Linked DNA regions of Polyangium mundeleinium. The protein of the gene in region 2 interacts with the protein of the main gene of each other region in a pairwise test. Links are inferred from orthologs where the notes say so. Each region holds a gene or a part of one and is shown on either strand. Other genes may lie near its edges.

Region 1 (14,248 bases), 7.2 Mb from region 2 along the record:
AGACGCCGCCGCCCCCGCCGCCCGCGCGCACGGCCGACGCGACGCCGCCGCCGGCCGCCACGGCCGCCGTGAAGGGCCCGGCCGCGCCGCGGGTCGATACGTCGCTCATCCCGCGCGACGTGCTCTTCGGCAACCCCGACCGCGCGAGCCCGCAGCTCAGCCACGACGGCAAGCAGCTCTCGTTCCTCGCGCCCGTGGACGGGGTGATGAACGTGTGGGTCGGCCCCGCGGACGACCCGTCGAAAGCCAAGCCCGTGACGAGCGACAAGGTGCGCGGGATCCGGCAGTATTTCTGGGCCTACACGAACGACCACGTGCTCTACGTGCAGGACAAGGGCGGCGACGAGAACTGGCATCTCTACGCGGTCGATCTGAAGAAAGGCGAGACGAAGGATCTCACGCCGATCGACGGGATCGCGGCGCGGATCTCGGGCGTGTCGCAGAAGATCCCCGGCGAGGTGCTGGTCGGGATCAACGACCGCGACAAGAAGGTGCACGACCTCTACCGGATCGACGTCAAGACCGGCGAGAAGAAGCTCGTCTTCAAGAACGAGGGGAACTACGCGGGTTTCGAGGCGGACGACGATTTCAAGGTCCGGCTCGCGATGCGCAAAGGGCCCGACGGCGGCGATGTGTTCATCGACCCGAACGCGAAGCCGAAGGAGAAGGGCAAGGAGCCCGAGCCGTACCTGACGGTGCCGTTCGAGGACGCCGAGACGACGAACCCCGTGAGCTTCGACGGGTCGGGCAAGACGCTCTACCTGCTCGACAGCCGCGGCCGGAACACGGCGGCGCTCTTCGAGCTCGATTTCGCGACGAAGAAGGCAAAGTTGCTCGTCGAGGACGCGAAGGCCGACGTGCAGCGCTTCATCGGTCACCCGAAGACCGGCAAGCTGCAAGCGGCGGCGGCGGTGTTCGACAAGCCGACGTGGCAGACGATCGACAAGTCGATCCAGCCGGATCTGGATCTGCTCGGCAAGCTCGGCGACGGCGAGCTGCGCGTGCTCAGCCGGACGCTCGACGACAAGCGCTGGCTCGTGGCGCTCGTGCCCTCGGACGGGCCGGTGAAGTATTACCGGTACGATCGTGACAAGAAGAAGACGGAATTCCTGTTCACGAACCTGAAGGCGCTCGAAGGCAAGCCGCTCTCGAAAATGCACCCGGTGGTGATCAAGTCGCGCGACGGGCTCGACCTGGTGAGTTATTTGACGCTGCCGAAGGCGTCGGATCCGGAGGTCGATGGTCGTCCGGACAAGCCGCTGCCGATGGTGCTCCTGGTGCACGGCGGGCCGTGGGCGCGCGACACCTGGGGGCTGAACGGGATGCACCAGTGGCTGGCGAACCGCGGGTACGCGGTGCTGTCGGTGAACTACCGCGGCTCGACCGGGTTCGGGAAGAAGTTCCTGAACGCCGGGAACAACGAGTGGGCCGGCAAGATGCACGACGACCTGATCGACGCGGTGAAATGGGCCGTGGACGGGAAGGTCGCGGACGGCGCGAAGGTGGCGATCATGGGCGGGAGCTACGGCGGGTACGCGACGCTCGTGGGGCTGACGTTCACGCCGGACCAGTTCGCCTGCGGGGTCGACATCGTGGGGCCGTCGAATCTGAAGACGCTGCTCGCGACGATTCCGCCGTACTGGGCGCCGATGGTGGCGACGTTCCACAAGCGAATGGGGGATCCCGGGACGCCCGAGGGCACGAAGCTCTTGGAGGAGCGGAGCCCGCTCTCGCACGTGGACAAGATCAAGAAGCCGCTGCTGATCGGGCAGGGCGCGAACGATCCGCGCGTGAAGCAGGCGGAGAGCGATCAGATCGTGAAGGCGATGCAGGCGAAGAGCATCCCGGTGACGTACGTGCTGTACCCCGATGAGGGGCACGGGTTCGCGCGGCCGGAGAACCGGATGAGCTTCAATGCGGTGGCCGAGACGTTCCTGGCGCAATGCCTGGGCGGGCCGATCGAGCCGGTGGGCGACGATTTCAAGGGGTCGAGCCTGCAGGTGCCGGCGGGGGTGGAGCAGGTGTACGGGATCAGCGAGGCGTTGCCGAAGAAGTAGGCAAGCCCTACCGCTAGACCCTCACCCCAACCCCCTCTCCCGCCCGCGGGAGAGGGGGCTTTTTTTTCAGAGGGGGCTTTTTTTCAGAGGGGGCTTTTGTTTCAGCTCGCCGCGGGCTTCTGGAAGAGGACGACCTTGTACGTGTCGGTGCGGTCGACCATGTTCTGGTAAAGGTTCGTCCCGGGATTGCGGTAGAAGTTCTCCATCGCGAGTTTCGCTTCGAGCCGCTTCTTCGGGCCGACGACGGGGACGCGGAACGCGGGGAACATGTCGAGGACGTGGCGCACGTACGCGTCGGCGCGGCCAGCGTCGAGGTCACGCGCGAGGACGGCTTCTTTCGTGACGTCGCGGACCTCGACCTGCTTCATGCCGATCGACTTCAGGAAATCGAAACAAGGCTGCCACGTGACGTCGGGAATGGCGTTGCCCCACGTGAGGAAACCACCGGGCTTGAGGAGACGGTAGGCGGTGCGGAAGAAACGCTCGTCCTCCGGCGTCACGATGCCCACCATTTCGGTGACGTGGGTCTCGTTGACGGCGACGAAATCCGCGCTCCCATCCGGGATCGAGAGCTTCGTGGCGTCCGAGTGGGTGGCGACGAGGCGCCCGCGAAGGCCGGGGACGAACCTGCGCCTGCACGTCTCAATGGCGGCATTTTGCATGTCGACAGCCTCGTAGGTGCAGTCCGGCAGCACGTTGTGGCAGACGTGGTGCGCGCCGGCACCGGTGCCGCAGCCCATCTCGATGACGTGAACGCGACCGTTGCGCGCCTTGACGTACTCCTGGATCTCGTTGAACTGATAGAGACCCGTGTACGCAATCCGACCAAACCGCTGCGGATCGGAGGCCAGGATCGGGCACTTTCCCCAGGCCTCGGGCCACGCGTAGCCCCAGGTGTTGAACGTGAATTCGTACGACTCGCCCGTGTCGCCCTCGACGATGCCGACGGAGCGGTAGAGCGAGTAGAGGAGCGAATAAATGGACTGCTTGGTGTAGTCGTCCTCCGCGACGTGCCCGTTCGTGGTCGAGACCTTGGTGCCCGGTTCGACGAACCCGCTCAGGACCCACGCACCCAAGATGAGCTGAAGCTGCGGCGCGGTGTACGTTTTCGTCGGATCGAGTCGAGTGAAAATATCCACGTGAGGTCTCCCTTCGGCTATCGGCGCGCACCCTACAAGGACTCGCCTGGAAATTCTACCAGGACGGAGGGTAAGGAACGCCCCACATCAGCGAGGGAGGACCGAGACCTCGACGCGCGTGGCGCCAGCGGAAGGGCGCACGAGCAAGAGGCCCGGGTGCGTGGCGTCGACGCAGCCGTTCGAGAGCTCGACGCGGTAGCCCTCAGGATAATTTCGCTCCGGGACGATGATTTCCGTGACACCGTTTTCGGTGGGCACGTCGTACGCGAGAGCAAACCTGCGGGCTGCGGTGTCGTAACGGAACGAGGGCGCCTCGCCGGCGACGGCGCGGGGATAGGGGCGCGCGACGACGGAGGTGATCGCGGTGGCTTCCTGGCCCTCGTCGTCGATGAGGGAGAGGTCCTCGGCGTTCCAGGTCTCCTTCGAATCGCTGTACTCCCAGTAGGTGAAATGGAGGGCATTGTCGTCCATGGCGTCGTAGACGGCCGTGACGAACTCGCCGGCGGTCTCGAGGTCCCGCGGGACGCCCGATTCGCCGATGAGGACAGGCATGTTCCATTCACGGCCCTTGTCAGCCCATTTCGAGAGGTACGTGGCCGCATTCGAGGGGGACGGGGTGCCGCCGAAGAGGGCGATGGAGTCGTACCAGTGCGGGGCAAAGACGAGGCCTTCGCCCTCGGGTTTGTCGAGGTACGTGGCGGCGCCGATCGCGTCGGTGCCGGTGGCGTCGAAGAAGACGAGCGCCGTGGGGTCCTTCGCGCGAAGGAGGGCAGCCATTTCAGTGTAGAAAGGCGTGAGGACGGTTTGCTCCCACGTCTTCAGGTCGGCGGTGCCCTGGTGCGGCTCGTTGATGGGCTCGTAGCCGAGGACGCCGGGGCGCGTCGCGTGGCGGGCCGCGATGCGCTCCCATAACGCGCGAAACGCGGTGCGGGCGCCGTGTTCGTCGGTCCAGAATTTGTCGAACGCGGCCTGGACGTCTTCATCCTGGGAGTAACGGACGAACCAATCGGGGCAATCGTGGTGGGGCTCGGGCGTGGGAAACGGAAGGGTCCAGCCGGGAAAACCGTCGCCGCAATAGACGTCGGAATAAATGTCCTGGTGGAAGTCGACGATGGTCCAGATGCGGCGCTCCCAGGCGCCGTCGAGGAGGGCGTCGTAACGCGCGAGGAAGGTCTCGTCATCCGTGCCCGGCGTAGGCTCGACCGCGGCCCATACGAACGGGACGCGGAGCGCGGAGACACCCCACTCGGCGGCGCGATCGAGGTAGCGATCGAGCGATTCCTGGAAGCCGGCCTCGGTGGACGCGAAATCGAAGGGGACAAAGGGCGCGAATTTGCTGCGGCCGCCCGCATTGACGCCGCGGAGGAAGACGATGCGGCCAAGGGCGTCACGAAGGACGGTGCCGTCAGGCGCGAGGCGATGGTCCGGGGGCGCAGGGAGCGCGATTTCGCAGCGCGGGGCGTCAGGGAGCGCAGCAGGTTCGTCCGTGGAGCCACACGCGACGAGGGGGAGCGAAACGGAAAGGGCGAGGAGGAGGCGGAAACGTTGCACGCGGCGGATGGTAGCGGCGGAGGGTGGGCGCTGTCACGGTGCGTGATGGGCAGAAGCGCGAGGGCTCTGCTAAGCTCGCGGGCGTGATGCGTCTGCTCGGCTCGATCGCGGCGGTCCTGCTCCTCTCGGCCTGCAATGGCGGCACGCAGCCGCCCGATTCCCCCCAGGCGTCGGGCAGCACGACGACGGAGACAGCGCCAAGCGCAACGACGCCGAGCCCGACGACGACGGTCTTCGTGCCACAAGAGCCGACGGTGACCCCGCCCGGAGGCGTGGTGCCCACGGCGAATCCAGAGAACCCGGCGAACCCGGCGCCGACGGCAAACCCGACGAACGGGGAGGCGTCGACGCAGCCAGGAGCGTCGTGTGGGGGAAGGACATGCGGGGCGGGCGAGAGTTGCGCGTCGTATTACGGGGTCGCCGGGCCGCGCGGGCCGATGTTCCACGAGTGCGTGGTGCGATGCCGGCGCGGCGCGCCCAACGGCGGTTGCCCGGCCGGGCAGCGGTGCACGACGATCTCCGATGGTCCGGGCGAGGTTTGTCGCTGAATACCATTCCAGCGAGGTAAGACCGGTCAATCCTCGATCGCGCCGAGGAGCGTGCGCAGGACCTCGGCCTGCGTGCTGAGCGCGGGGTCGTGGCTCGTGCGGGAGAGGGACGCGAGCGAGTCGGCCTGGAGGGTGACGACAGGGCGGAGGCCGCCGAGGGTGTCGAAGCGGCTGCCCTGGAAGATGCGGCCGAGGCGCCGGACCATGGCGAGCGCCGAGGCATACGCGATGACGTCGCCGTGGCGGGCGCTGGCGATGCGCTCGACGTCGTCGTCGTACCGAGCGTCGATGGTGCGCGAGGCCGTGTGCCAGGTGCCCGTGGCCGCGTCGCGGTACCGCGCCGAGACGGTGATCTCGCAGGGTTCGCCCGGCACCCACACGGGCATGGCGATCCGCGCGATCTCGGTGCGCGCCTCGCCCGCGTAGAGGTCGCCGATCAGGAGGCGGTCGTGGTCGATCGAGAGCGCGGCGAGCCCGCCCGAGACCTCGAGGACGCGGACCGGCGCAGGGACGGAGTGAACCGTGAGCTCGACGTCTTCGAGCACGACCTCCCCCGGCGGAGGGACGATCCGCGCGACCGCATCCTCGCGATCGGCAAAGGAGCCACCGGCGAAGACGTCGTCGCCGAAGGGCGCGAGGTGCGCGACGTCGAGGCGATCCGGCGTGCCGACCGCGGAGACGTGGACGTCGGCGCGGCGCAAGGAGGCGAGCTCGTTCGCGAGCCGGAGGCCGGCCTGCGCGACGCCGATGCCGTCGCTGAGGACGAGGACTTGCCCCGCGGAAGGGGGCGTCGTGGCCTCGGCGAGTTTCACCCCGACGAACCCTCGCGCGAGGGCGAGGGCGCCTGCGAGGTCACGCGTGTTCGCGACCGCAGCGCCGCCGCGCGGGCGTTCGAGGACACGCGTGATCGCGCCGTCGAGCAAGGTGCGATGCGAGCCGGGCAAGGCAGGGACGACGACACGCGGGCCGGAGGCGTCGATGATGGCGACGCGATCCCGATCGCCGAGGTCGTCGAGGGCGATGCGGGCGAGCGGCGCGGTGTTCGGGTTGCGGCCGTCGAGCACGATGGCGAGGCGGCGCGGCGCGCGGACGGAGGGTTTGGCGGCGGGGAAGGCGTCGACCGGGGCGATGGCGTCGATGCGGAGGAGGACCTCGCCGCCCCAACTCGGGACGAGGGTGTCGCTCGACCGAACGACGACGGCGAGGCCACGCCCTTGGAGCGCGACGGGGCTCGAGGTCTTGCGCCAGATGCCGTCCTTGGGGACGAGGAAGCCGGTGGGCGGAGTCCAGGGATCGTTCGGGCTGCGGCGAACGACGGGCTTGGGCAGGTCCGTGGAGTCCATGAACTCGACGCCGTTCGCGGTGATGACCGAGGCGCCGCGACGGCCGCCCGAAGGCGCAAAAACGACCTGCCCATCGCGGGTGAGCGCCGGCGGCGCGCACGCAGACAAACCCGCCGCGGCGATCGCCACGAAGGCACCCAGGAACCGGCTCGCTCGCCCGCCCGTGCTCATCAGGGTGCCCGTAGGATACGCCAATCCACCCGGAAAGGGGCGATCGACCGTGTCGTGACCGCGATGACGCGGGCGTCCGTTCATGGCAAAGCTCGGCGCGATGGAGAAGGCGACGGCGGGATTCAGGATCGGCGCAGACGAAAACGGCCTCGGGCCTCGGCTCGGGCCGATGCTGGTCACGGCGGTGATGGCGCAGGTGACGGAGGAGGGCGCGGCGATCGTGGGGCGAAAGCCGCGCGGTGGTCTGGCCGAGCGGCTCGGGGACTCGAAGGCGATGGTGGCCTACGGGGACGTGGGGCTCGCGGAAGCCTGGGCACGCGCGCTGGTGGAGCGAGGCGGGGGGCGCGCGGCAGCGGCGCGGACGCCGGACGAGCTCGCGCATGCGATCGCGAGCGAGGATCGCGCGGAGCTTCGCGCGGCGTGTCCGCCGCACGTGGAAGCGCAGTGCTGGGGCGCGGAGGCGGAGGCGTTCACGGCGCCCGCGGAGCTCGTGCGGACGATCCACGGGGATCTCGATCGGCTGGAGAAGAAGGGGGTGACGATCGTGGCGGTGCGGAGCGAGGTGCTCTGCGCGAAGCGGCTGAACGAGGGGATCGCGGCGGGGAAAAATCGGTTCGTGATGGATCTGCACGCGATGGAGCGGCTGATCCTGTCGATGCGGAAGGACGCGGGGCAGGACGTGCAGGCGGTCTGCGGGAAGGTGGGCGGGTTCGGGAAGTACGGCTCCGCGTTCGGTCCGCTCGGAGGGCGGATGCACATGGTGCTGGAGGAGACGCGGGCGAGGAGCGCGTACATGTTCCCCGGGCTCGGCGAGATCGCGTTCGTGCGGGATGGGGACGCGACGGATCTCCTGGTCGCGCTGGCGTCGATGGTGGGCAAGTGGATGCGCGAGATCCTGATGGGGAGGATCGTGCGGCATTACCAGGCGATCGTGCCGGATCTGCGCGGGGCGAGCGGGTACCACGATCCAGTGACGGCGGCCTTCGTGGAGGCAACGCGCGTCACGCGGAAGAAGCAGCAGGTGCCGGAGGAGTGCTTCGAGCGGAGGGGGGCGGAGTGACGATCAGGAGAGAGCGGCAGCCGCATCGGGCGCAGTGACGGCCGCGCGGAGCCAGGTGCGGAGGACGGCGGGGTCGCTGCACGGATCGATCCGCGTCTCGTGGTCCGGGCCGAGGGGGAGGCCACGCGCAGAGAAGACGTCCCTTACGGAGGCGCGGAGCGCGCGGAGCTCGCCTTCGTCGCGGCCCTCTTCCTTCACGGCGTCGAGACTCTCGAAGCCCTCGCGCTGAAGGAGGTTCTGGAGCGTCGCGTGGTGCGCGGCGTCGCGATCGTAAAGCGCTTCGACGGGGACCGGGTTCTTCAGGATGTTCGGCGCCGTGAGCAGCTCGCCCGGCAGCAACGTGCGTACACGCGCGCCAGGCTCGTAGACTTTCACCCTGCGTGGACCGAAGAGCCGCACGACCCAGATGAGTTTCGTGCCGGCTTCGAGCAGCTCGGCGACCTTCGCCTGAAGCTCGTCCTCATCCTGGCCCGTATCGGCATACTCGACGGCGAGGGGAGGCGCGCCCTTCACCCAGCCGGGCGCGCCCGGAATGTCGCCGACAGCGATATCCGGGGCGCGCAGGAAGCCCGGAAGATGGGCTTTTGTCGGACGGGTGGTTTGGAGGGACGAACCCAGGAGGCTCGCTCAGCGGTTCACGATGTGGACCGCAGCGCCCATCGCGTGCGCGGCGGCTTCCATGAACGCCTCGCCGAGCGTCGGGTGCGGGTGGATCGTGAGCGCGATGTCCTCGGCGAACGCGGCCATCTCGAGCGCGAGCGCGCCTTCGCTGATCATCGTGCTCGCCTCGGGGCCGACGATGTGCACGCCGAGCACCTGCTTCGTCTTCTTGTCGGTCACGACCTTCACGAAGCCGTCGGTCTCCATCATCGCCATCGCCTTGCCCAGCGCCGCGAACGGGAACTTGCCGACCGAGACCTCGATGCCCTTCGCCTGCGCTTCCTCGGCCGTCAGGCCCGCGGTCGCGATCTCCGGGTCCGTGAAGATCGCGCCCGGGATGCACGCCCAGTCCTTCGCCGCCTTGTGGCCCGCGATGACCTCCGCGATGACCTCGCCCTCCTTCGACGCCTTGTGCGCGAGCATGGGCGGGCCCGAGACGTCGCCGATCGAGTAGATCGTCGGGACGTTCGTCCGGCCGAACTCGTCCGAAGGCACGAACCCGCGCTTGTCGATGTTCACGCCCACGTTCTCGAGGCCGAGCCCGCGCGAGTTCGGGCGCATGCCGACCGCGACGAGGACCACGTCCGTGACGACCGTCTCGGGCTTGCCCTCGACGTCGAGCTTCACCGCGACCGAGCCGTCGGCCTGCTTCTCGTAGCCCATGGCCTTGGCGTTCTTGTAGATCTTGCCGCCGCGCTTCTGGATGCGGCGCTCGACCACCTTCACGCAATCCTGATCGACGCCCGTGAGCAGCGTGGGCATCGCCTCGACGACCACGAGCTCGGCGCCGAACGCCTGGTAGACCATGCCGAGCTCGAGCCCGATCACGCCGCCGCCGATGACGAGCAGCCGCTTCGGGACCTCGCGCAGGCTCACGGCCTCCTTCGCGCCGATGATCTGCTTGCCGTCGAACTTGAAGCTCGGGATCTCGATGGTCGTCGAGCCCGTCGCCAGGACGATGCCCTTCGTCGCCTCGATCGTCTCGACCGAGCCGTCCGCCTTCTTCACCTCGATGCGGTTCGGCGAGACGATCGTCGCCGTACCCGCCATGAGGTCGGCGCCGTTCGACTTGAGCAGGCCTCGCACGCCGCCCGTGAGGCGCTTGACGATGCCTTCCTTCCAGTCCTGCATCGCGTTCGGGTCGTGCTCGACCGAGCCGAGCTTGATGCCCATCGTCGCCATCGACGAGTGCGCCTTCTCGTAGGTGTGCGCCGCGTTGATGAGCGCCTTCGACGGGATGCAGCCCCAGTTGAGGCACACACCGCCCACCTCTTCCTTCTCGATGCACAGCGTCTTCTGCTTGAGCTGGCCGAGCCGAATCGCGCAGACGTAGCCGCCGGGTCCGCTGCCGATGACGATCGCGTCGTAGGTCTTCATCCGATTCTCCAAGGTGGAACGCGGGCCGACAGCCCCTTTTGGGCGCGGATTACCATGTCGAGGGAAAGGTGGGGTCGGAAAAAGCGGTAGACCAGAGGCCAGGCGGGTTTGGGGGGGTTCTCGGACCCCCCATCGTTGCTAGTGCCCGCCGCCGCCGTCGTGCGAGCCCGGGTGGGGGCGGTTCGCCAGGACCTCGGCGCGTTGCTCGGCGAGGTGCCACGGCAGCTCCGCATACACGTCGTCGAAGAGCGTCTCGCGCGCAGGCGGGCCGAGCGCCTCGACCTCCTGGATCGCCGCGCTGATCTCGGCCATGAGCCCGTCCTCGAGCGCCGCCTCCTCCGCCTCGTCGAGCAAGCCCCGGTGGACGAGGTGACGGCGCAGGCGCACGATCGGGTCGCGCTGCGCCCACGTGTCGACCTCCTCCTGCGAGCGATACCGCGTGGGATCGTCGCTCGAAGAGTGCGCGCCCATGCGGTAGGTCACGGACTCGATGAACGTGGGCCCGCCGCCGGCGCGCGCGCGGGCGACAGCGTCGCTGACGACACGGTAGACCGCGAGCACGTCGTTTCCATCGACGCGCACCGAGGGGACGCCGTACGCGCGGCCCTTCACTGCGAACGTGGGCGACGCCGTCTGTTTCCCCGCGGGGACGCTGATCGCCCAGTGGTTGTTTTGACAAACCAGGACGCAGGGGACCTTGAAGACGCCCGCGAAGTTCAGGGCGTTGTGGAAGTCGGGCTCGCTCGTGCCGCCGTCGCCGACGAAGCCGAGGACGACGCTGCGGTCCTTGCGCATCTTCGCGGCCCAGGCAGCGCCGACGGCGTGCGGGAGCTGCGTGGCCATGCAGCTCGACCACGCGACCTGGTTCACGGCGCGGCCGCTCATGTGCGAGGGCATCTGCCGGCCCTTGAGCACGTCGCCCGCGTTGCCGAAGTACTGCGCGATGTAGCTCTTGAGCGGGAAGCCTCGCACGAGCATGATCGCGCTCTCGCGCAGGGCCGGGAACACCCAGTCTTCACGCTCGAGCACGAGGCCCGTCGCGATCGGCGTCGCCTCCTGGCCGCGACACTCGCCGGCGAAGTGGATGCGGCCCTGGCGCTGCAGGAGCATCATGCGCGTGTCGATGAGGCGGACGCGCTTCATCTCGCGGTAGGCGCGGAGGAGCACGTGCGGGGACAGGCCGGGGTCGGTCGCGGGATCGGCGCTGCCGTCGTCGCGGAGCACGCGGAGGAGCCCGAGATCCGGGGCCTCGGCGGCGCGGGGAGCCGGCGTCGCGGACGCCTCCATCGCGGCCCCGTGCGCCTCAACGTCGTGGTCGTGCATGCGGGCGAACCTAGCGCGAATCCGCCCGGGTGTAGAGGGGCTTCAGGGGCGGCAGACGCCGTAGAGCGGCGTGTCGGGGGTGCAGGTCTGGCCCGCGGGACAGCCGCCCTTGCCCGGCTCGAGGTCCTGCCAGCCCATGTTCAGGCAGCTATACCGGCAGACCGAGTCGCAGCGCTGGGCCTCGCTGCAGTCGTTGATGGCGTCGCACGGCTCCCCCTCAGCGGCGAACTTCCCCGACGGCGGGACACAAAGCGCAAGCTCGTCCTCGAGCACGGTCAGGCGGCATTCGGTGTCCTCGTCGCACTCCTTCCCGTCGAAGAGCGTGCAGGAGGGGGCGAAGTTGCAGGTCCAGATCCGCTTCGAGCCGTAGTTGAGACGGACGCTGCACTTGGCGCTGCCGCAGAAGAACGCGGGCTCGCTCTGGCAGCAGACGGGCGTACAATAGCCAAAGACGCAATAGAGGCCGGCCGCGCACTCGCCGAAGGACGCGGTGCACCTCGCGCCGACCCCCTTCACGCCGCCGCCGCCCTCGCAGACCGTGCCCGTGCCGAGCGAGTTCGGCCGGCACGTCTCGTTCGCGCCCTCGCAGTCCTGCGCGAGCAGGTTGCAATCCGACTGGGTGACGTCGCCAAAGTCCGTGCACATGGGGAGCGCTCCCCCGGTGCCCGACGACGAGGTCGTCATGCCCCCGTCGCCGCCCATGCCGCCAACGCCGCCAACGCCGCCCGTGCCGCCAACGCCGCCCGTCCCCGCGGAGCCGCCCGGAGGGGTTTCGGTGCCCGGACAACCGAGGAGGAGCCCGGCCGAGAGCAAGACGAGGACGAGAGAAGCCAAGCGGATCGGCGACATGGCGCGACGATACCATGAGCGGCGTCGAGGCTTCGAAAAGGAAGAAGCCGCAGCGATCCCGCCGCGGCCTCTTCGAGATGCATCAGCGTCTGCGAGGGCTCAGGGCATGCCGCCCATGCCACCGGCGCCACCGGCACCACCAGCGCCGCCCATGCCACCGGCGCCGCCCATGCCACCGGCGCCGCCCATGCCACCGGCGCCGCCCATGCCGCCGGCGCCACCCATGCCACCACCGCCGCCAGAGCCGCTATCGGGCGCCAGCGTGCCGAGCGGGTACTTCGACTCGAGGCAGTACGAACCTTCCTTCGTCTCGGTGCAGGTCGTGCCCGCGATCTGCGCGCAGTCGGCCTGGCCATTCGGGCACTCGAGCGAGAAGAAGCAGAAGCCCGTGCCGCCAATGGTGCGGCACCAGAGGCCCGGCGCCGCGCAATCGTCCTGCTGGTCGCAAGCGTTCGAGCAGAAGCCGTAATCCCCGGCGCCCGAGCAAAGCTCGCCCTGGGGGCAGTTCGGCACGGCAGGCGGGATCAGGCAAAGGCCCTCCTCGAGTCCGCCGCACTCTCCCTGGATCGGATCCCCGCCGAGCACGCAGTAGCCGGAGCAGAAGCCCTTGCCGCCGGGGAGGCCGCCGACGCAGAGGCCCGTGCTGCATTCGGCGCCCATCGGATCACAGATTTCGCCGAGCTGCTTGCCAGGAACCTCCTCGCCGATGCACACGCCGGGCGTGAGCTGGCAGTAGCGGTTGTCGCCGCACGCGAGATCGTTGCTGCACGTGGGCAGACAGATGTCGCCGTCGGAGCGGCGCTGGCAGCGAAGGTCCTCGCGGCCGTGGCACTTGAACGGATCGAGATCGGCGAACGGGTTGAAGCCCCCGCTGAAGCCAGGTCCGATCTCGCAGCCGAGCACGCAGCGCCCCTCGGTCGCGCTGTTGTCCGGGCCCTTGTAGCAAATGCTGCCGACGCCCGGACAGTCGCCGCTCTTCGCGCAGGGCTTGCTGCAATACCCATTCTGCGGGCCGCCCAGGAAGACCGGGTCGTCCGTGCCCGCCACGATGCAGGTCCCGGGGGCACAGTCGGAGTCGGCCGTGCAAGCCTCGCCGAGCCAGTCGCCCGAATCGACCGTGCCGCCCGTGCCGCCCGTGCCGCCAACGCCGCCGACGCCGCCCGCGCCGCCAACACCACCCGCGCCGCCGGTGCCGCCTGGGCCGGTGTTGCTATCGTCGCCGCAGCCCGTGCTGTTGACCGCGAGCCCGAGGCTCAATCCAAGGGTCGTCAGGACCCACCATGCGCTCTTCAATTTCATCGGCCGCCTCCACGCGAACGAAAAGAAAGACCAGGCCACCCGCGTGACGGGCAGCAAACCTCGCCTTCCGGAAGGCGGAATCATACCTTCTGCGTCGCGCGAGGGCCAGCCGCTCGGCCCTTCGGGAAGGGCGCGTCAGTCGTCGCGAGGGCCAGGCGGCAAGGGCGCGACCGCCTCTTCGTCGTCTTCCTCGTCGTCCGGTTTCCGCGGCTGGATGGTGAAGACGCTGAGCACGACGAGGCCGAAAGCCATCCCCATGCCGATCTTCCCGAAGAGCTCCGCGCGCTTGTGGACAGCTTCGAGGACCTGGCCCTGCGGCGTGTCGTCGCGCTGCACGTTTTGCCTGTGCAGCTCGTTGATGCGCGGCGAGAGCGAGAGGGCGACGTAGGCCGCGGAGACGGCCATGAAGAGCGTGCACGAGCGGCGCAGGCGCGAGAGGATCGTGCGGCCGCGGCGACGCGCGGCGAGCGTGCGCGTGACCTCGGCAGCGAGCACCGCGAGCGCCGCGCCGAGGCCCACCACGTCGAAGCGCGCGAAGACCGCGCCCATCACGTCGCCCGCGATCGGCCGGGGGAGCATGCCGAAGACGATGGGCGCCGCGCCGGCGCCGAGAGCGATCATGCCGCCGATGTACACGCCACCGGCGAGGACGGCGACGAGGGCCGCGACGCGGTCGACGACGGCGAGGAGACGGTCCCGCTTTTCCTGCGGATCGGGGGCCAGATCGGCCTCGGTGAAGGTGTCGTTCATACGTGCATCCTCACGCCGTGGTCGGCGTCGCGCGTGCCGATCTCGAGCGCGGCGGCGTGGCTCTTCACGACGACGGGCGGCCGGCCCGACGCCTCGAAGCGCACATGCGCGCGCGCGAGCT
Region 2 (14,299 bases):
CGCGGGCGCGGTGGGCACCTGCACGCCTTCCGCGGCCGGCACCGAGTGCCGCACGGCGGGCGGCGCCTGCGACGTGGCCGAGGCGTGCGACGGGACGAGCACGGCCTGCCCCGCCGATACGAAGGTCGCGGCGGGCACCGAATGCCGCGCCTCGCTCGGCGGCTGCGATCCGGCGGAGACGTGCGACGGCACGAGCAACACTTGCCCGGCGGACGCGTACGCCGCGGGCAACACCGTCTGCCGCGCGGCCGTGGGCGCGTGCGATATCGACGAGATCTGCGACGGGTTCACGCCGCTCTGCCCCGGCGACAACCTCGTCCCGGTGGGCACCACGTGCCGCCCGGCGGCGGGCGGCTGCGACGCGGCCGAGAGCTGCGACGGCGTGAACGGCGCTTGCCCGACGGACGCGAAGGTCGCGGCGGGGACCGAGTGCCGCGGCATGGCGGGCGCTTGTGACGCGGCGGAGACGTGCGACGGCGCGTCGAACGATTGCCCCGCGGATGTGCTTTCGAGCGCCGGCACCGTGTGCCGCGCGGCGATCGGCCTTTGCGACGTGGCGGAGAGCTGCGACGGCGCGACCGTGGATTGCCCGGCCGACGCGCTCGCCGCGGCAGGCGCGGCATGCCGGCCGGCGGCGGGTGAATGCGACGTGGCCGAGCTCTGCGACGGCGCGACGAGCGATTGCCCGGCGGATGGCGCGATGGCCGACGGCACGGTTTGCACCGACGGCAGGTGCGAGGCGGGCGTCTGCGAGACGGGCGAGGGCGGCGCCGGTGGTGATGGCGGCGCGGGTGGCGGCGGTGGCGCGGGTGGCGGCGGCGGCGCGGGCACGGGTGGCTCGGCCGGCGCGGGCGGCAGCCTTCCCGTGGACGACGGCGGCTGCGATTGCCGTGCCGCGGGCACCACGCGCGGCAACGCGGGTTCCGCGGGCGCCCTCGGCCTCGCGCTTGGCCTCGCGGCTTTCGCGCGGCGCCTGCGCTCGCGGCGCGCTGGGTTCTAGTCGGAAAAACTCATCTCACCTCTCTCCCGCGAGGGAGAGGGGTGGGCTGAGGGAATCGTCCGGCGTGTGAGAGAATCGTCCGGCGTGTGAGAGAATCGTCCGGCGGGGAAAACCAATCGTCGAAAAACAGCCGGGCGATTCAGCCCATCGCCGGCGTCGGCCGCCGCGACGTCCTTCGCTGGGCGAGACCGGCGACACGCCCGGCGAGCTCTGCGTCCGTCAAGCCCTTCGACGCGTACCCGTGGGCTCCTACGCTCACCGCGAGATCGGCGAGCTCCGGGTCCGACCTGTCGCCGACCAGCATGATCCGGGTTTGTCCGAGCCCGAACGCGTCCCGGATCATCTTCACGAGCAGACCGCCGTCGAGGCGCGGCATGTCCACGTCGACGAGCACGATCTCGCAGCCCGTCTCGCGGACCGCGTGCAGGCTGCCGAAGGGACCTTCGTGGAAACGCGCCCGCATGCCGGCCTTTTCCAGGCAACGCACGGCACGCTGGCCGAAGGTCGGGTCGTCGTCGATGATCAAAACGCGGGCCATGGAAAGCCCTTTTGCAAGGAGCGGTCCATGGTCGGGAATCGCTGGAAATGCCTGAAAAGAAAGGGCTTCTCGGCCCCCTTTGTCCAGGACGTCTTGCAGGGCTAAACGGCGGGTGCGCGCCGGCTTTGCACTTCTGCGATCTCGGCGCACCCGCGCCGCTCAGAACGTCCCGCGCACGCCGGCGGTGCCGAGCCCGAGGACGGGCGTCCACGTGATCTCGGCCTTTTTCTCGGCCTTTTTGGGGTCCTGCGTCGGGCCCGCGAGGAGCAGCGGCACGCCCACGCCGAGACCTACCACGCCGACCACGAGGCCCGCCGTCGTCGCGTAGCGGAGCGCATCGAAGAAGTCCGCGTCGGCGTGGAACTGCGGCTGACACGTCCGATTCGGGCACTTCGATTCGAGCTCCTGCTCCTTCGAAAGCGCGAGCCCGCCCGTCACCCCGAACGCCACCATGCCGCCCGCGCCGACGCCGATCCCCACCCAGGCGATCGTCCTCCAGAACGGATCCGGCTCCGGTGGCTTCGGCTTCGGCAGCGGCGGGAGCACGAGCACGACCTTCTCCGTCTGCTTCACGACGAGGTCGACCTTCTTCTTCACCTTCGTCTCGCCGCGACGAACCTCGACCTCGTGCGGCCCGGGATCGATCGGGCGCTTCTGCCCGAGCAACGCGAGCGGGATCTGCGTGCCGTCGACGAGCAGCGTGATGCCGTCGCCCAAAGGCCCCGTGACCTCGATCGTCAGGCTCGGGAGGAGCGGCAAGAGCTCCTCGCGCTCCTTGAGCGCGTCGGCCTGCGCCTTGCGGAACGCCGGCGTGACCTGCGTGCGCGACAGATCCATGCGCGTCACCGCGAGGTAACGCTCCGTGGCCTCGACGAGGCGGCCGAGCTTCACGAGGCTCCGCGCCGCGCGCAGGCCGAGCGTCGGCGCGGGGACGAGCTGATCGGCGAGGTTGAACTTCTCGAGCGCCTCGGCGTACTGGCCCTTGTCGAAGAGCGCGATGCCCTCCTCGCCGAGCTTGCGCGCGGCGCTGCGGGTCGCGAAGTCCTGCCCCGAGCTCACGGCCGGCGCGAGCCACGTGAGCGCGGCGAAGGCGAGCGGCAGGCACGTCCGGAAGGGCGCTCGCGTGGGCTTCGAGGGAGGGCGGTTCATCGGTTCGTCGGGCTCGTGGTCGTCTAGAAGCCGAGGACGTCTTCCTTCGTGTTCGTCTTGTTTCCGGTGCGGATCTTCGGGCCTGCGCCCGCGTCGGGCGCGCTCGGCGCGGGCGGCGCGCCTGCGTCGTTCGTCGCGGCGGTCGCCGGGATGGGCACATTCGGCGTGGGGCTCGTCACGGCGCTCGGCGGGCTCGCAGGAGGCGATACGCTCGCGGCGGGGCGGAGCGCGGAGGGCGTCGGGGCCGGCGGGTCTGGGTCACGGCCCTTCACGATCCACACCGCGCCGACCACGCCGATGAGCAGCACCGGCAGCACCGCGAGCGCGATCGTGAGCGCGCGCCGCGAGCTCGGGTTCGCGGCTCCGCTCGACCAGGCCGTGTTTCGCCCCGTGGGTTCCGGCCGGCCCGATTGCACCATCGAGCCGAGCGGCACGGTGGCTGCGCCTCCGCCCTGGCTGCGCAAGAGCACGAGCGAGAGCCCCTCGGCGAGCTCGCGCGCGGACTGGAACCGGTCCTTCGGCTCGCGTTGCGCGGCGCGCGCGAACCACGCGTCGAAGCCGAGCGGCACGTTCCGCGCGACCTGGGACGGCACGGGCAAGGGCGCCGAGCAGATCCGCATGAAGAGCTCGCCGAGCGTGCTGCCCGAGAACGCCCGCACGCCCGTCACGCACTCGAACGCTATCATCGCGAGCTGCCAGAGATCCGAGCGGGAATCGATGTCCTTGCCGAGCACCTGCTCCGGGCTCATGTACGCGGGCGTCCCGAGCACCGTGCCCGCGTGTGTCTTCAGGTGCGGATCGTGGCCGCCGTCGGCCGTCTTCGCGATGCCGAAGTCGAGGATCTTCACGACCTCGCGGCCCTCCTCGACGGAGAGGAAGACGTTCTCCGGCTTGAGATCGCGATGCACGATGCCCTGCTTGTGCGCCTTCTCCAGGCCGCGCGCGATCTCGCGAAAGAGCCGCACCGCGTCCGACGCGGGCAGGACGTGCGTGCGCGCGAGCCGCTTCGCCAGGCTCTCGCCTTCGAGCAGCTCCATCACGATGTACGCGACGTGCCCCTGCGCGCCGTGATCCATCGTCTGGACCACGTTCTCGTTCTTGAGCCTCGCCGCCGCGCGCGCCTCGTGGAGGAACCGCGCCATCGTCTCCTGCGGGTTCTGCGCCGACGCGAGATCGACGAGCTTCACCGCCACGGTCGTGCCGAGCGACGTGTGCTCGGCGCGCCAGACTTGCCCCATGCCGCCGGCCCCGATGGGCGTGGTGAGGCGATACTTGCCCCCGATGATCGAGCCCGGCGCCCAGGGGCTCGGCCTCACGCTCTGCAGCTCGGGTTCAGCGGGTCTCACGGCGGAGACCAAAGTCTAAACCACGACACGTGGATTCGGGAAACACCCCGTGCGTGGTTCCGACCGATCTAACGTGGCCCGCGGCTCATCCGCATCGGCACCTGGGCCGCCGGACCCTGCGGCGGCAGCGCCCTCCGCACCTCGATCGAGCGCGTCTCGTCGTACTCCGGCTCGCCATCGACGGAGAGCGAGGGCCAATCGGGAAAATAGGTCCCCGGCGGGATCACCACGGCATACGTGGGCGGCTCGGGCACGAGCGGCGCCTCGGCCGCGCGTCGCACGGCGCCGCGCCCGCAGCCCACGGCCGACACGGCGAGGCCCCACGCGAGCGCGAGCAGGGAGAACCGAGAGCAGGCCGAAGATCCCATGCCCACGCACCACGCAAGGCGCGGGCCGGGGCGGTGTGCAGGACGTGCGCGACTGAATCCCGGCCAGTCGGGACGGACGTATCGATCAGGACCCGTTGGGCTTCACGGGGCCCGTGCTCGCCGTGAGGAGCGGGGGCAGCCCGTGCGCCGGGGTCGGGGTCGCGACGGACGCCAGAGGCGGCGCGGTTGCGGCGCGCTCGCCGCGGAACCGCTTGATGCAGCCGGCGAGGATCTCGCCGATGAGCGTCCGGAAGTCCATGCTCGCGACCTTCCCGATGACGCAGAGATCGCTGAAATCCGGGGTGAGCCCGGGCAGCGGGTTGCACTCGATCACGTACACCGTGCCGTCCTTCGCCATGCGCAGGTCGATCCGCGCGACGTCGCGGCAGTGCAGCGCGAGGAACGTGTCGCGCGTGATCTTCTCGATTCGTTTGAGCTCCGCCGAGCTGAGGTTCGCCGGGCACTCGAAGCGCACGCGCGTCGTGCCCATCTGCTTCTCCTCGAAGCCGTAGACCGGGTGCTCGGGCGGATCGACGAAGACCACCTCCATCGGCGGCAAGACCCGCGGGCGGCGATCGCCGAGCAGGCCCACCGTGAACTCGCGGCCGTCGATGTACTCCTCGACGAGCGCCGGCTGCCCGTACCGCTCGACCATGAGCTTCGCCGCCGCGCGCGCGCTCGCCTCGTCCGGCACCACGGACGCGCCGGTGATCCCCTTCGACGTGCCCTCCGCGTTCGGCTTGACGATCACCGGGTAGCGGAAGGGCTTGAGCTTCTCGCGGCCCGTCGTGAGCACCTGCCACTCGGGCGTTTCGATTCGCGAGGCGCGCAGGATCTGCTTCGTCAGGCCCTTGTCGAGGCAGAGCGAGAGCGTCGTCGGATCACTGCCGCTGTAGGGGATGCCGAGCAGCTCCAGCATCGCGGGCACCTGCGCCTCGCGGCCGCGGCCGCGCACGCCCTCGGCGATGTTGAAGACCACGTCGGGCTGCGCGGCGAGCAGCCGGTGCGGCAGATCCGGCTTCGCTTCGAGCGGGATCACCGTGTGGCCGAAGCTCTCGATTGCGTTCGAGATCGCCTCGATCGTCTGCGGCGAGTCGAACTCCGCCTCCGCGTCGCCGCCGTCGCGCTTCATGTTGAACGTGAAGCCCACGCGCAGCGTGGTCTTTTTCGCGCGGCGATGCGGCGCGCCGTCGACGAACTGCGACATCCCCCGGCGTTTGCACGAGCTGCGCACGATCGACCGGATCACGCCGTCGAAGTCGAAGCCGCCCTTCTTCGCCGCGACGAACATCGCCGCGTTCGGATCGAGCGAGGGCAGCGCGTCGACCTCGAGGAAGTGGATGTCGTAGCCCGTCTGCGGCGACCCCGGGGCCACGCGGAACTCGCAGCGGCCGAGGTCCTTGAGATCGAGCGCCCGCACGATCCTGCGCGTCAGCGTCTGGAGACGATCGAGCACCGCCACCGGCAGCTCCGCCACGCGCGACGTCACGTGCTCGGGCCGCACGTTCTTCAGGTGGAAATCGTAGACGTTGTAAAGGTTGGAGTACCGAGGATCGATCACGTACTCGACCGGATCGAGGACCCCGTCGACGCCGAGGCCCTCGACGAACGCGCACGACACGTCCACGCCGCGCAGGAAGCGCTCGACGAGCAGGCCTGCGGGGTACCGCGCGAGCTGTCGATCGACGACCTCGGCGAGCTCGTGCCCGTCCTCGCAGACGCTGAAATCGCCTGAGATGCCCTTCGAGGAGCCCTCGAAGTTCGGCTTCACGATCACCGGGAACGTGACGTCGTCGAGCGCGCCGCTCTCGATCGCCACGCGCGTCACGAGCCGCGCGCGCGGCGTCGGCACGCCGAAGCCCGCGAGCGTGCGCTTCGTGAGCGCCTTGTCGAGCGTGAGGCAGAGCGTGTACGCGTCCGAGCCCGTGTACGGAAAGCCGAGCTCGTCGAAGAGCGCGGGGTAAAACGCCTCGCGCGTCTTGCCCTTGTGCCCCTCGGCCATGTTGAACACGAGATCCGGGGAGATCGATTCGAGCCGCGCGATGACACGCGAGGCGGGGCCGGAGACTTCGACGCGCTCGACCTCGTGGCCTGCGCGCACGAGAGCCCCTTCGATCGCGTCGATGGTTGCTGGGCTGTCGAACTCCGCCTCCTCGGGGGAGCCCGTGATTTTGAGATTGTAGGTGAGCGCGATGCGCATCGGTTTGGAAAGGAGGGTGCCGAAGGAGAGGGAGGATGTCGCGCGTTTTTCGCGCGAAAATGCAGCTAGGCGAGCGTCTCATGCGGGCGGACGGACGCTGCGTCAAGCTTCGAGAGCGCCGAACGGGTTCGGCGCTCTGCGAGATCGCGAAGTGAGCTCGCCTCGGGGGGTGAATCGTCCGGGCTTTGCCCGGACGGGAGGGGGACGCGAGGCGTCCCCCTCGGGACGAAGAGCCTCCCATCGCGAGGGGGCACGTGCTACGGCCCCCTCCGTGACGGATCTGGTGGCCTTTCCTCCGCCGGCTTTCCCCGAACCGGCGGACGAGCTCAACGAGCCCCAGGCGCGGGCCGTGGCCCACGCCGAGGGCCCGCTCGTCGTGTTTGCGGGCGCGGGCAGCGGCAAGACGCGCGTCATCACGTACCGCATTGCGAACCTGCTCGCCGGGCACCGCGTGCCCCCCTACCGCGTGCTCGCCGTGACGTTCACGAACAAGGCGGCCGGCGAGATGCGCCGCCGCATCGCGAGCCTCGCGGGCGACGAAATCGCCAAAGAGCTCTGGATCGGCACCTTCCACGCGACGTGCGCGCGCCTGCTTCGCCGCTTCCACGACGCGGCCGGCCTCGAGCGCAACTTTGTCATCTACGACGACTCCGACCAGCGCGCGGTCGTCGCGCGGGTCTTGAAGGAGCTCTCGCTCGACGACAAGCGTTACCCGCCGCGGCAGGTCCTCTCGCGCATCCACAAGGAGAAGCAGGAGGGCCGCGGCCCCGACGCCTTCGAGCCGCAGGGCTTCTTCGACGACGCGATCCTCAAGGTCTACGAGGGCTACGAGCGGTACCTCCGCAAGGCGAACGCCGTCGACTTCGACGACCTCATCCTCTCGGTCCTCCGCATCGCCGAGGATCCGAAGAGCCTCGCCGGCGACGATCTCCGCGCGCGTTTCCGCCACGTCCTCGTCGACGAGTTCCAGGACGTGAACCAGGTCCAGTACCGCCTCGTGCGCGCGCTCGCCGCGAGCCGCAACCTCTGCGTCGTCGGCGACGACGATCAGAGCATCTATCGCTGGCGTGGCGCCGACGTCCGCATCGTCCGGAACTTCCGGCGCGACTTCCCCGACGCCGCCATCGTCAAGCTGGAGCAGAACTACAGGTCCACGGGCAACGTCGTCCGGGCCGCGCTCGGCGTGATCAAGCCGGCCAAGGATCGCGAGCCGAAGGAGCTCTGGACCGCGCGCGACCCCGGCGAGCCCGTCGTCGTCGTGGCCGCGCAGAACGAGCACGACGAGGCCGCCTGGGTGGCCGAGCGTGTCCGCGAGGCCCAGGCGCGTGGCGTCCCGCTCGGCGAGGTCGCGATCTTCTACCGCGTGCACGCCCAGTCGCGCGTGCTCGAAGAGGTCCTCCGCGCCGAGCGCATTCCCTACCAGATCGTCGGCGGCATGCGCTTCTTCGAGCGCGCCGAGGTGAAGGACCTGCTCTCGTACCTGCGTATCCTCGACAACCCGAAGAGCGACGTCGACCTCGAGCGCATCATCAACGTCCCCGCGCGCAAGATCGGCGGCGCCACGCTCGACAGGCTCACGCAGGTCGCGAACGCGCTCGACGTGCCGCTCTACGAGGCGATCCTTCCCCTCACGGATCGCGGCGGCCTCGGCACGGCCGCGAAGAAGAGCTTGCTCGCGTTCCGTGATCTCATCGAAAGCCTGCGTGAAAAGGCCGCCTCCGCGCCGCCGAGCGACCTCGCGCGCGAGGTCCTCGAACGCACGGGCTACGCGCGCATGCTCGACGAGGACGACAGCGCCGAGAGCGACGCGCGCAAGCAGAACCTCCAGGAGCTCGTGGGCTCCATCCTCGATTACGAGGCCGAGGCCGCGGCGGCGGGGCAGGTCGGCGCGCTCTCCGGCTACCTCGAGCGTGTCACGCTTTCGAGCGACATCGACGCGCTCGAAGACGCGCCGCGTGTCTCCATGATGACCGTGCACGCGGCCAAGGGCCTCGAGTTCGACACGGTCTTCATCACGGGCATGGAGGACGAGATCTTCCCCTTCAAGGGCCCGGATCCCAAGCGCAACGAGGACATCGAAGAGGAGCGCCGCCTCGCGTACGTCGCCGTCACGCGCGCCCGCGAGCGGCTCTTCGTCACGCACACGGCGCGTCGCATGATCTTCGGCAACACCCGCTTCGGCGTGCCGAGCCGCTTCATTGCCGACTTCCCGACGTCGTCCGTGAAAGGCCTCATGACGGCCGCGGCGTCGAGCGAGCGCTCCTTTCGCGACGGCTACCGCGACGGGCACCGCGACGAACCCGCGCGCCCGCGCGGGCCGTGGTCGCATCCCATGGAGCGCGGCGGCGACGCGCCCGCGCGCTCGTTCTCCTCGCGCTCCACGTCCACACCCACGCCCGCGCGCGCCCCTGGGGAGCGGTACATCGAGCGCGAGCCGGCCGAGGCCTCCGGCGAGGGCGGCCTCGCGCGCGGAGCGCGTGTCATGCACGAGAAGTTCGGCGTCGGCGCCATCATCGACGTCGACCCCGGCGACGACCCGATTGCCACCGTCAAGTTCTCCGGCTGGGGCGTGAAGCGAATCAAAGCACGATTCCTCCGCACCGAGTGACCTCCGTCACGGTCAACGCAGGGCCCTGACGCGTTACCTTTCGTAACGCATTGCAATGCTCCGTCCCTATCCTTGCTTGCGCTCGCGAGAAGGCGACGACGTGGTGTACGGTGGAACCGTCGCGCCACTGTTTTCCAGCGAGGGAGGCAACGATGAGCACCGAGATCAGCCTGCTCCAAGAGCTCGTCGACGGAATGCCGGATCCGATGTTTTTCAAGGACCGGCAGCACCGGTGGATTGCATTCAATCGTGCATTTTGCGAGCTCCTCGGCCGGCCTCCGGAGGAAATCCGCGGCCGGAGCGATCCGGATTTTTTCCCGCCCGATCAGGTCGACGTGTTCTGGAAGCACGACGACATGGTCTTCGAGACGGGCAGGCCTGATCTCAACGAGGAGAAGATCTCGCTCGGCGATGGCCAGCTCAAGATCCTCTGGACACGCAAGGTGCCGATTCGCGACGCGTCGCAGGCCGTGGTGGGGCTTTATGGGCTCATCATGGATATCACCGACCAGATGGAGCACGCCCGCCAGACCGATCTCTTCGAAGCCGAGGCGACGCGGCAACAGGCGATCATCGAGGCGCAGGAGCGCGTCATCGATGGCCTCGTCGTGCCGGTGCTCGAAATATGGGAGGGCATTTTGCTATTGCCGCTCGTCGGCGCGCTCTCGCAGGGGCGAGCGGGGCACGCCATCGAGAGCGTCCTCGCCTCCGTCAGCCAGCGCGGCACGGAGACGGTGCTCATCGACATCACGGGCGCGGGTTTGCCCGACGCGGCCGGGGCCGAGCTGCTCGTCCGCGCGGTGCGCGCCCTCGCCTTGCTCGGCTGCCGCACGATCCTCGTCGGCATCAGCGCGGAATCGGCCCGCACGTTCGTCGAGGGAGGTCTGGATCTCGGCGCAATGACGACCTGCGCCACCCTGAAACAAGGATTGTCCCGGGCGCTCGCATTGCGACGGGGATCGCCGCGGCGTTGAGAGCGGTTTATTGCGCTTTGATCTGATTCGCGACGGCCTGGGCCTTCGCCTTCGCCGCCTCCTCGTCGCCGAGGTATCGGCGCGAGATCGGCTTCAGATCCTTGTCGAGCTCATACAGCAGCGGCACCCCCGTCGGGATGTTGAGCTCGACGATCTCCGAATCCGAGATCCCGTCGAGGTGCTTCACCAGCGCGCGCAAGCTGTTCCCGTGCGCCGCGATGATCACGCGTTTGCCGCTCCGGATCGCCGGCGCGATATCGGACTCCCAGAACGGCAGGAACCGCGCCACCGTATCCTTGAGCGATTCGCTCGCCGGGATCTCCTCCTTGCGGAGCAAGGCATATCGCGGATCCTTCCCGGGCCAGCGCGGGTCGTCCTCGCTCATCGCCGGCGGCGGCGTGTCGTAGCTCCGGCGCCAGACCTTCACCTGCGCCTCGCCGTGTTTGGCCACCGTCTCGGCCTTGTCGAGCCCTTGCAGCGCCCCGTACATCCGCTCGTTCACCCGCCAGCTCTCGGTGACGGGGATCCACATCCGATCAAGCTCCTCCAGCACGATCCACAGCGTCTTGATGGCGCGCTTGAGCACCGACGAGTACGCCACGTCGAACGTGAGCCCCTCGGCCGCGATCATCTGCGCGGCGCCGCGCGCCTCCTCGACGCCCTTTTCGCTGAGCGGCACGTCGACCCAACCAGTGAAGCGGTTTTCCTTGTTCCACTGGCTCTCGCCATGGCGGAGGAGGACGAGCTTGTGCATCGCGTTCTTCCCTTTCAGAGAGCTGCATCCGGCCCCACAACGAGGCCGCTCGGGGGCATGGCGCGCCCTCCGTCCGGCGTCAAGCATCTCGTCCCGAGGCGAACGCCGCGCCGCGTCGATCCCGCTCGCCTTCGGGCCATCGTTCGACTATCGGAGGCGACCCGATGAGCTCCACCGTCCACGCCACGTTCCTCGTCGCCGCGCCCGATCAGCCCGGCCTCGTCGCGCGCCTCGCCGGCTTCTTCTACACCGCTGGCCTCAACATCATCGACGCCGGCAACCACACCGACGTCCACGTCGAGGGCGGCCCGCGGTTCTTCATGCGGATGGTCGTCGACGTCTCGGGCCTCTCCGCCCCCGCCGCAAGCGCAGCCCTCGGCGGCTCCTCGACCCGCGCCGCCCTCGAGCGAGCCTTCGGCGACCTCGCCCAAACCCTCTCAGCCACCTGGTCCGTCCGCTACGGTGACCAGATCCAGCGCGTCGCCATTCTGGTCACGAAGGACCCCGCCTGTCTCTACGACCTCGTCCTCCGGCAGCGCTCCGGCGAATTGCCGTGCGAGATCCCGCTGGTCCTTTCGAACCACCCGACCCTCGAGCCCGTCGCCGAGAGTTTCCGCATTCCGTTCTTTTGCCTGCCCGTGACGGCCGACACGAAACGCGAGCAAGAAAAGCGAATCCTGGAGCTCTGCCGGCGTCACCACGTGGATCTCGTCGTGCTCGCCCGCTACATGCAGGTGCTGACCGAGGACTTCCTGAACGACGCGCCGCCCGTCATCAACATCCACCACGGCTTCCTGCCCGCATTCCAGGGCGCCAAGCCCTACCATCAGGCCCACGCGCGCGGCGTGAAGATGATCGGAGCCACCGCCCATTACGCGACGAAGGACCTCGATCAAGGCCCGATCATCGAGCAAGACGTCGCACGCGTGACGCACGCCATGGGCCCCGACGAAATGGCCCGCACCGGCCGCGACGTCGAGCGCGTCGTACTCTCCCGCGCCGTCCGCGCGCACCTCGAACGAAGGGTCATCGTCGAGGGACGGCGGACGATCGTGCTCTGACGGCGTAGCCGCCGGGGTTTCACCCCGGGCCCGACCAGGGGTTGTCCACCCCTGGACCCGGACCAGCGCAAGCGCTGGACTCGGGGTCGATGAACTGCGCGATGCGCAGTTCATCGAACAGCCGCTGGCAAGACCGGCGACGATCCTGCCAACCAAGGCCGCAGCGCTGCGGGTTCAACTGGCAACGCACACGTCGCCGGCTTGAGAGCCACCTCCATGGTCTTGCCACCGGCCCGTGGGAAGAACTGCGCACCGCGCAGTTCTTCCATTTCGGTCCAGGCCGTGCCTGGTTCGGGTCGAGGGGCGAACAGCCCCCGCGGGGTCCGGGGCAGCGCCCCGGCGCAGCGAGGGGGAAGGGGAGGTGAGGCTCAAGGCGTGCCGATCGCGAGCACCTTCAGCTCCGAGATGTTCACCTTGTTGAAGCGCCCGCTCTGGCCGCCCATGCCGTTGTACGAGGCGAAATGGGCGAACTCGCTCATGTTGCCTGACCCGGCGTCCTCCCGGATCACGATCGAATAGGTCTTTCCAGTCACGAGGTCGACTGGCACGAAGTTCGAATCGCGCCAGTCGTCCCATGTCGCGAGGTGCGGCATCGTGAGCTGCCCGCTGCCCACGAGTGTCGCGCCGTCCCACACCTCGATCGCCTTCACCCCGCAGGTGATCCCCGTCGTGTAATCGCCGGCCCCGTTGCCCGCCGTCACCTGGAGCAGATGCCGCCCTGACTGCTTCGCGGTCACGTTCGCCACCGTGATTGTATGCCCGGGATCGCCCCAGTTCTCGTAATGCCAGCGGCCGTGGTTGAAGACGAGCGTGCCGCCCGTCGCTGAAAAGCTCTGCTGCGCGCCGAACGACTGGATCCGCGCATTGCTCGGCCCCCAGTAACACCAGGGCCGCGCGCGCTGCGATGCGTTGCCCGACGTCTTGAAGACCGCCTCCACCGTGTAGCAATACGTCTTCGTCGCGTGCTCCGTGCTCCCCGGATCCACGTACGACGCCGTGCCTCCGGGCAGATCCTGCGCGATCCGTGTCCCATCACGATAGACGTTGAGCGTCACGTCGTTCGCGTTCTCCGCCACGGAGAAATTGAGCTGCACCCGATCGTTCGTGAGCCCGACGCTCGTGATCGACGGCGTGTGCGGGCCGAACACGTTCTTGTAATCGGCGATCTCCGCGTCCCCGAGCGCGGTGATCCCCTTCGTCGACGCCGCGCCTGCGCCGAGCTCGATCTCGAACACGCTGTCCTGCCCGAGCGTTGCCGCGTCGACGAAGCCTGTCCCCACGTCCTGCCCGTCGAGCCGCGCTGCCGTCACGTCGAGCACGCCATTGTCGCCCGACGCCGCCGGGAGTTTTACCTTCACCGAGATCCGCTTCCCCTTGTACCGAATGCCCGACAGCGTGATTTCATCCATGCCGGACAGCAGCGTATTCCGCAGCCCTCGCGTGATCTTCGGCGCGAACCGGAGCCCCGTCTGCGTCGCTTCGAGCCCGAAGATCACGTCGTGCACGACCCCGACGAACCCGGCCACGCTCCAGAGCTGCCTTTGCGAATTGACCACCGGCCCGCTCGTCGGCCCTTCTTCCTTCCAGTTCGCCCCGGTCACGGCCTCGAAGTTCTCCATGTTGGAGAGGTTCAGCGCCGCGCCGCGCATGAGCGAGCGCACTGCGTTGTCGATTGCGTCCGCATTGCCCGCCTTGGCGGCGGCCTTCGCCCAGAATGCCGTCACGAACGGCCAGATCGCGCGGTTGTGATAGATCCGCGTCCCCTGCTGCTGCGGCCAGATCACGGGCGGGCCCTTCGGCAGGTGCGGATACCGCGCCACGATCTCCTCTGCCTCGGCCTTCGTCGCCACGTCGAACAGCACCGCGAACGCCGAGCCCAGGAGATCGTATTGCAGCGTCGGCGCCGGATCGAGATACGTCGTGACGAACGTCGAATACATCTGCCGCTCCGGCAAGAACAGCCGCGCCCGGATCGCGTCCCGCAGCGCCGTCGCCCATCCCGCGTATTTCTGGCTCGCCCCTGCGTCCCCCTTCTCCTCCGCGAGCTTCGCGGCCACGTCGAGCATCACGAGGTGCCCGATGTTCGTCCCGAGCGCCTTGCTCATCCCGATCTGCGCCGTATCCGTCGCGACCCACCCGGGATAGGTCTGCTCGCGCCAGTCGAGGAACGATTGCTCGCCGCGATAGAGCCCGTCCGCCTTGTCCCACACCACGAGCCGATCCCGCTCGGCCGTATTCGTGATCGCCTCGTACGCGAGGTCCCGGAATGCCGTCCGCTCCGCCCCGCCGAGGTGCTTCAGG

Evidence for each region.
Region 1: the proteins of POL67_RS34825 (region 2) and lpdA interact in binary tests that used the Escherichia coli proteins (3 or more experiments, as listed by UniProt). The link is inferred for Polyangium mundeleinium from one-to-one orthologs.

The regions. Positions count from the first base shown.
Region 1 is NZ_JAQNDO010000001.1:1,641,480-1,655,727, reverse strand. What follows is about bases 7,702-10,696. They hold lpdA (dihydrolipoyl dehydrogenase), read right to left. Parts: upstream 9,907-10,696; coding sequence 8,497-9,906; downstream 7,702-8,496. Other genes in these bases: POL67_RS06835 (thiamine pyrophosphate-dependent dehydrogenase E1 component subunit alpha), read right to left, coding at 10,045-10,696; POL67_RS06845 (hypothetical protein), read right to left, coding at 7,873-8,382; POL67_RS06850 (hypothetical protein), read left to right, coding at 7,702-7,869. Outside these bases: POL67_RS06875 (S9 family peptidase), read left to right, coding at 1-2,057; POL67_RS06870 (class I SAM-dependent methyltransferase), read right to left, coding at 2,159-3,196; POL67_RS06865 (cellulase family glycosylhydrolase), read right to left, coding at 3,284-4,747; POL67_RS06860 (hypothetical protein), read left to right, coding at 4,771-5,295; POL67_RS06855 (vWA domain-containing protein), read right to left, coding at 5,322-6,809; more of POL67_RS06850, read left to right, coding at 6,892-7,701; more of POL67_RS06835, read right to left, coding at 10,697-11,229; POL67_RS06830 (hypothetical protein), read right to left, coding at 11,272-12,078; POL67_RS06825 (hypothetical protein), read right to left, coding at 12,178-13,377; POL67_RS06820 (DUF4149 domain-containing protein), read right to left, coding at 13,513-14,127; POL67_RS06815 (tocopherol cyclase family protein), read right to left, coding at 14,124-14,248. UniProt on the Escherichia coli protein: Lipoamide dehydrogenase is a component of the glycine cleavage system as well as of the alpha-ketoacid dehydrogenase complexes.
Region 2 is NZ_JAQNDO010000001.1:8,800,455-8,814,753, reverse strand. Bases 6,495-9,540 are described here. They hold POL67_RS34825 (ATP-dependent helicase), read left to right. Parts: upstream 6,495-6,872; coding sequence 6,873-9,209; downstream 9,210-9,540. Other genes in these bases: POL67_RS34820 (PAS domain-containing protein), read left to right, coding at 9,362-9,540; POL67_RS34830 (D-alanine--D-alanine ligase family protein), read right to left, coding at 6,495-6,601. Also shown: POL67_RS34855 (hypothetical protein), read left to right, coding at 1-1,000; POL67_RS34850 (response regulator), read right to left, coding at 1,140-1,538; POL67_RS34845 (hypothetical protein), read right to left, coding at 1,698-2,687; POL67_RS34840 (serine/threonine-protein kinase), read right to left, coding at 2,711-4,033; POL67_RS34835 (hypothetical protein), read right to left, coding at 4,102-4,401; more of POL67_RS34830, read right to left, coding at 4,487-6,494; more of POL67_RS34820, read left to right, coding at 9,541-10,183; gpmA (2,3-diphosphoglycerate-dependent phosphoglycerate mutase), read right to left, coding at 10,191-10,937; purU (formyltetrahydrofolate deformylase), read left to right, coding at 11,102-11,998; POL67_RS34805 (MGH1-like glycoside hydrolase domain-containing protein), read right to left, coding at 12,367-14,299. UniProt on the Escherichia coli protein: A helicase with DNA-dependent ATPase activity. Unwinds DNA duplexes with 3'-5' polarity. Translocates on single-stranded DNA with 3'-5' polarity. Initiates unwinding more efficiently from a nicked substrate than double-stranded DNA.